Regions from separate parts of the Enterobacter wuhouensis genome, predicted to be linked through region 1. Evidence: riboswitches for the same ligand, from Rfam matches in the RefSeq annotation. Region 1 holds a riboswitch; each other region holds the start of a gene.

Region 1 (2,264 bases):
TTTGAAATATCGCCCTTTAAGTTTCCGACATCATTCTGCAGAGTGAGGATATTAGAGCCATTTACCACGTTCTGCTGTAACGCCTGGCCTGCTTTATTGCCAGCCAGAAGTATTGCATCATCACGCAGCAAGTTTTCTTGTTTGATCTTAATAACATCGCCGTCAACGTTGGAAATACGGTCGTAATTACCTTGAGTTTGATCGCCGAATTGTTTATTAATCTGCGTTTGCGTCCAGCCTAATGAATCCTGAACGTCATCGGTACTTATAACGGCCGCCCTCGCCACATCGAATGAACCCACTAACACAACGCTTACAACAACAATTGAAACTGCAGATTTATTAAAAGCTTTCATTTGAAGAACTCACATCATTAAGGTATTAAAAAATTAATAAAATAGTTTGGGTTTCATTAAGCAGAAAGTTATGTCAGTGTCTGCTAATCGCTGCACATTCTTTTTTAGTAACGGGAATAAACTATCAATTAAAGCCAAAGTAATGATTTTGATCTAAATCATAAATGATCTGAATATACTAAGTGGTCGGGGTTGGTGCCGGGAGAATTTATTTAATGTATACATTAGGTTATTTTTGGCATGACCAGTGAAGGCCGAATGTTAAGCTATTGATGGGAATAATGTTGTTTGCCTTAATAATTTAGAGTGATTTTCTTTTTGGGTTTCGTACGAAAGAATATTTCGCATCTAATAAAACATATGACAAATCAAAAAAATATAAATATAACAAAGCCTGGAATAATAGTTTTGTAATGAGCAAATAACTATAAAAAAACACAATTAACGTAATCTCAATGTAAGCAGGATAATGAGTGAAAAACGCATAAGGATTTTCTGCCTGATAAACCCGGTGATACCTCGAAACACCTTGCACCTTGCCTACGGCCCCGGTTAAACTAGGTATTGATAGGTTAATTGATTTTAACTAATTGTTTTATAAGTAATTTGACTCGGGGTGCCCTTCTTCGTTGAAGGCTGAGAAATACCCGTATTACCTGATCTGGATAATGCCAGCGTAGGGAAGTCAGATGCCTTCCCGGTCATCGCTTCTTTCCGCACGGCAGGAGCGAAACCATGCAGCCTGACCTGCTCGATCTACACGTTTTACATCAGTTCCGTACCCATTCTCCGCTTACCCACTGTATGACTAACGACGTCGTTCAGGCCTTTACGGCCAACGTTCTGCTCGCGCTGGGCGCCTCTCCGGCGATGGTGATCGAAGCCGAAGAGGCTGAACAGTTTGCGGCGCTAGCCGATGCGCTGCTCATCAACGTCGGCACGCTGACCGCGCCGCGCGCCCAGTCGATGCGTCGTGCAATTGAAAGCGCGGTGGACGCGGGCAAACCCTGGACGCTCGACCCGGTCGCCGTAGGCGCGCTGGCGTTCCGCACCCGTTTCTGCCATCAAATCCTCACCCTCAAACCTGCAGCCATTCGCGGCAATGCGTCGGAAATTCTCGCCCTTGCCGGAATGAGCGCGGGCGGTCGCGGGGTCGATACGACCGATACCGCCTCCACGGCGCTCCCCGCAGCACAGGCGCTGGCGCGCCAGATCAATACCATCGTGGTCGTGACGGGAGAAGTGGATTACGTCACTGACGGACAGAGGATACGCACCGTTACGGGTGGCGATCCGCTAATGACCCGCGTCGTCGGCACAGGCTGCGCGCTCTCGGCAGTCGTGGCAGCCAGCTGTTCACTGCCCGGCGACCGGCTGGATAACATCGCTGCCGCCTGCGGATGGATGAAGCGTGCCGGAACGGTCGCCGTGGCGCAGTCACGCGGTCCCGGCAGCTTCGCCAGCGCGTTTCTCGACGCACTTTATACGCTGGAGGAGCAGGCATGAAGCGAATCAACGCACTCACCATTGCCGGCACCGACCCAAGCGGCGGCGCAGGCATCCAGGCTGACCTGAAAACCTTCTCCGCGCTTGGCGCATACGGCTGTTCCGTGATTACCGCGCTGGTGGCGCAAAATACGCGCGGCGTGCAGTCGGTCTACCGTATCGAACCGGATTTTGTCGCCGCGCAGCTGGATTCGGTGTTTAGCGACGTGCGCATTGATACCACCAAAATCGGCATGCTGGCCGAGACGGATATCGTCGACGCGGTGGCCGAGCGTCTTAAACGCTATCAGGTGCAAAACGTGGTGCTCGATACCGTGATGCTGGCAAAAAGCGGTGACCCGCTGCTCTCCGCCTCTGCCGTTGAGACGCTGCGCAAAAAGCTGTTGCCGCAGGTGGCGCTGA
Region 2 (2,264 bases), 2.0 Mb from region 1:
TTTTCAATAATACGATCCATATCTATTGCACTACCTTCGCTTCACTGACATGTTGTTAGCATTGTGGTTACATTTTGGGTAAGCAGATTCAATTCTAAACCTTCTGGAGTCGAACATGTTAAACCAGCTAGAAAGCCTGACTGAGCGCGTTGGAGGAAGTAACAAACTGGTGGATCGCTGGCTACATGTACGCAAGCATCTGCTCGTGGCTTATTACAATCTGGTCGGTATTAAGCCTGGCAAAGAATCGTATATGCGACTGAATGAAAAAGCGCTGGACGATTTTTGTCAGAGCCTGGTCGACTACCTGTCCGACGGCCATTTCAATATTTATGAACGCATTATCGGCGAAATGGAAGGCACAAGCCCGTATTTAACGGCGACCAAACTTTATCCGCAGCTGGAAGCCAATACCCAGCGGATCATGGATTACTACGATTCCACGCTCGAGAACGCCATCGATCATGACAACTATCTCGAGTTTCAGCAGGCGCTGTCCGATCTCGGCGAAGCGCTGGAAGAGCGATTCACGCTGGAAGACAAACTAATCTCTCTCGCGCTGGACAATGATTTGAACGTCAACAGCGAAGAGAACGTCGTGCGCCCTGCTTGAGTTCTTAATCGTTAACGAGTAGTTTACAAACATTCGCCCCTCTCATGAGGGGGATTTTTCTTGTCGGAGTGCCCAGTGCGTAAGCACGGGCTGAGACCGTTAATTCGGGATCCGCGGAACCTGATCAGGCTAATACCTGCGAAGGGAACAAGAGTCAAAAGCTGTTGTATCGCCCAAGGGCGATCTCCTCTTGCTTCATCCGTCGTCTGACAAGCCATGTCCTTCACTTTTGGAATGAGCTATGTCTACCGCTAAACTGACCCGCCGCGAACAGCGCGCGCACGCCCAACGCTTCATCGACACCCTGGAAGGCACCGCTTTCCCTAACTCAAAGCGTATCTACATTTCCGGCTCGCAGGCCGATATCCGCGTACCGATGCGCGAAATCCAGCTCAGCCCGACGCTTATCGGCGGCAGCAAAGAGAACCCGCAGTTTGAAGACAACGAGGCCGTGCCGGTGTATGACACCTCCGGGCCGTATGGCGATCCCTCTGTTGCCATCAACGTGCAGCAGGGTCTGGCAAAGCTGCGCCAGCCGTGGATTGACGCGCGTAACGACTGCGAAGAACTAAACGTGCGCAGCTCTGCCTATACCCAAGAGCGCCTGGCCGACGACGGGCTGGACGCGCTGCGCTTTACCGGCCTGCTGACGCCAAAACGCGCTAAAGCGGGCAAATGCGTGACCCAGCTGCACTACGCGCGTCAGGGCATCGTCACGCCGGAGATGGAGTTCATCGCCATCCGCGAAAACATGGGCCGCGAACGCATCCGTAGCGAAGTGCTGCGCCACCAGCATCCGGGCGAAGGCTTTGGCGCGCGCCTGCCGGAAAACATCACGCCGGAGTTTGTGCGTGACGAAGTGGCCGCAGGCCGCGCGATTATTCCCGCCAACATTAACCACCCGGAATCCGAGCCGATGATCATTGGGCGCAACTTCCTGGTGAAGGTGAACGCGAACATCGGTAACTCTGCCGTCACCTCCTCCATCGAAGAAGAGGTGGAAAAGCTGGTCTGGTCAACGCGCTGGGGCGCGGATACGGTGATGGATCTCTCCACGGGCCGCTATATTCATGAAACCCGCGAGTGGATCCTGCGCAACAGCCCGGTCCCGATTGGCACCGTCCCGATTTACCAGGCGCTGGAGAAGGTCAACGGCATCGCCGAAGACCTCACCTGGGAAGCGTTCCGCGACACGCTGCTGGAGCAGGCCGAACAGGGCGTAGACTACTTCACCATTCACGCGGGCGTGCTGTTGCGCTACGTGCCGATGACCGCTAAGCGTCTGACCGGTATCGTCTCGCGCGGCGGTTCCATCATGGCGAAGTGGTGCCTGTCCCATCATCAGGAAAACTTCCTCTACGAGCACTTCCGCGAGATTTGCGAAATCTGCGCCGCGTATGACGTTTCTCTGTCGCTGGGCGACGGCCTGCGCCCGGGCTCCATTCGCGACGCCAACGACGAAGCGCAGTTTGCCGAACTGCACACGCTGGGCGAGCTGACCAAAATTGCCTGGGAGTATGACGTGCAGGTGATGATTGAAGGCCCGGGCCACGTGCCGATGCAGATGATCCGCCGCAACATGACCGAAGAGCTGGAGCACTGCCACGAAGCGCCGTTCTACACCCTGGGGCCATTGACCACCGACATCGCG
Region 3 (2,264 bases), 2.3 Mb from region 1:
GAAGGTCCACTCCAGGCCTAAAGATGCAAAGAGTGTGGCCAGCCAGCCCTGACGGCCATACACGCTCAGGATGCCAAATACCGCCACCAGCACCGGCAGGATCAGCGTCATCGCGCACAGGCGCAGCAGCGCCTGCCGGCCGGGAAAACGTCTGCGGTACAGCGCTCTCGCGAGGAAGATGGCCGGGATCGTCGACAGCAGCGCGGAGAGAAAAGCCTGCCAGAAGGAGAACCGGATAACGTGCCAGAGATAGCTGTCGTGCCAGAGCGCGAGCAGATCGCTCTCCGGCGCGTTGAGCCACAGCGCGAGAAAAGCCCCCAGGCTGACCGCCACCATCAGGATGGCGGCCATAAGCCCGGGAATTAACCAGCCGGGGATCAGCGGCTGACGGCGCGTTGCCATTCACTTACCCATGCGGCACGCTGCGCGGCAACCTGTTGCGGCGTAAACTCCAGCGAGGCTGTAGGTTTGGTCAACTGCTCGAAACCTGCGGGCAGGGCAACGTTAGTGACCGGATACATCCAGTTGCCCGTCGGAATGGCGTTCTGGAACGCCGGTGAAACCATAAATTTCAGGAACTTCTCGGCCAGTTCCGGCTGCTTGCTGGCGGCGGTACGCGCTGCCACTTCCACCTGAAGGTAGTGACCCTCAGCAAAATTCGCCGCCGCGTAGTTATCTTTCTTCTCGGCGATGATGTGGTAGGCCGGAGAGGTGGTGTAGCTCAGCACCAGGTCGCTTTCGCCTTTCAGGAACAGGCCGTAGGCTTCGCTCCAGCCCTTGGTCACGGTGACGGTTTTGGCGGCCAGCTTCTGCCACGCTTCGGGGGCTTTATCCCCGTAGACCTTTTGCATCCACAGCAGCAGGCCCAGGCCCGGCGTGCTGGTGCGCGGATCTTCGTAAATCACGCGCCATTTCTGGTCACTTTCCACCAGCTCTTTCAGGCTCTTCGGCGGGTTTTTCAGCTTGTTTTTGTCGTAAACAAACGCAAAGTAGCCGTAGTCGAACGGCACAAAGGTGTCGTTCTTCCAGCCGCCCGGCACGTTAACGGCATCTGCCGCAACGCCGCTTTTGGCAAACAGCCTGGTTTGCGTGGCGGCTTCCAGCAGGTTGTTATCCAGCCCGAGCACCACGTCGGCCTTGCTGTTTTTGCCTTCCATGCGAAGACGGTTGAGCAGCGACACGCCGTCCTCCAGCGCCACGAACTTCAGCTCGCAGTTACAGTCGGCTTCGAAGGCTTTTTTGACTACCGGGCCAGGCCCCCAGTCGGCAGAGAAGGAGTCGTAGGTGTAGACCGTCAGGACGGGCTTCGCAAAAGCAGGCAGCGCAAATAGCGCCAGCAGGGGGAGAACATTTTTTAACACTTTGCACCTCAAGGTTGAGTGGCAAAGGATTTTGAGAGACAGCCTCAAATCCCTTCGCCGGCGTTATCCGGATCAGGTTCGACGGGTATTATCTCAGCGCACATCAGTGATGCAGCACCCCGTTGAGAACGGCGCTATTGTAATGATTTGGTGAATATTACGAAAGCGTTATGGCTCCGGCGGTGCAAACCAGGCGGATTTGAAATCAAACCAGCCCAGGGTATTCATCCGCAGGCCGCGCATGCTGCGCTGGCCCTGAATCATCAGCCAGTGGTGGATCAGCGGCACGATCGCCTGCTCGGCCAGCAGCTGCTGGCACCAGGTGGCAAGGTTCATCTCGCCTGCACGCCATTCGGCGGCGTCCTCATGCCAGTCCCGGTCGATGCAGTGCTGGATCAGGGGGACTTCATACAGATGGGAAAAGAGTGAGAAATCGAGCGGCAGGGTGAAGTTGGCGCTGTTCAGCCAGATATCGCTGGTGATATCGCCGCGATGCCATTCATCGTAGTCGACTTCATGGATCTCCAGCTTAACGCCCTCGGCTGCTAACAGTTTGCCCATGATTCTGGCGATAAAGCGGTGCTCCACGTGCTCGCGGTAGTAGGTCAGGGTGATGGACTCCAGCCCGGCGGGTTTATCACTGCGCGTCGGGCGGGCGTGGTGCCAGCGAGGGAGCAGGCCGTACGCCGGGAACCAGTATGTCTGGTACTGCTCTTCCGCATGGTAGATCAGATTGGAAGGGGATAACACGTGGCTGATCCACTTGCGGACGGCCTGATTTGCCCCACGGTGGGTGCGGCGGTCAAACAGGAGATAATAGCATCCCTCCTCCAGGCGACTCTCCACGGCTTTTTCTCCCGTGGTGGGGCCTTCCAGCGTCAGCCCGCAACTCAGGTCTTCATT

Evidence for each region. Region 1 has a riboswitch for thiamine pyrophosphate ahead of thiM (hydroxyethylthiazole kinase). Riboswitches for the same ligand answer to the same signal wherever they lie in the genome.
Region 2: it holds a riboswitch for thiamine pyrophosphate, as region 1 does, so the genes downstream of both, thiC (phosphomethylpyrimidine synthase ThiC) here and thiM (hydroxyethylthiazole kinase) in region 1, are expected to answer to the same signal.
Region 3: it holds a riboswitch for thiamine pyrophosphate, as region 1 does, so the genes downstream of both, thiB (thiamine ABC transporter substrate binding subunit) here and thiM (hydroxyethylthiazole kinase) in region 1, are expected to answer to the same signal.

What each region holds. Positions count from the first base shown of each region.
Region 1 is NZ_CP142124.1:3,092,102-3,094,365, reverse strand. Features, by position in the region: gene VPX56_RS14825 (YadA C-terminal domain-containing protein) at 1-356, opposite strand, end outside; TPP riboswitch at 959-1,056, shown strand; gene thiM (hydroxyethylthiazole kinase) at 1,092-1,862, shown strand; gene thiD (bifunctional hydroxymethylpyrimidine kinase/phosphomethylpyrimidine kinase) at 1,859-2,264, shown strand, end outside.
Region 2 is NZ_CP142124.1:297,087-299,350, reverse strand. Features, by position in the region: gene nudC (NAD(+) diphosphatase) at 1-20, opposite strand, end outside; gene rsd (sigma D regulator) at 116-613, shown strand; TPP riboswitch at 668-777, shown strand; gene thiC (phosphomethylpyrimidine synthase ThiC) at 855-2,264, shown strand, end outside.
Region 3 is NZ_CP142124.1:842,051-844,314, forward strand. Features, by position in the region: gene thiP (thiamine/thiamine pyrophosphate ABC transporter permease ThiP) at 1-402, opposite strand, end outside; gene thiB (thiamine ABC transporter substrate binding subunit) at 378-1,361, opposite strand; TPP riboswitch at 1,393-1,493, opposite strand; gene sgrR (HTH-type transcriptional regulator SgrR) at 1,530-2,264, opposite strand, start outside.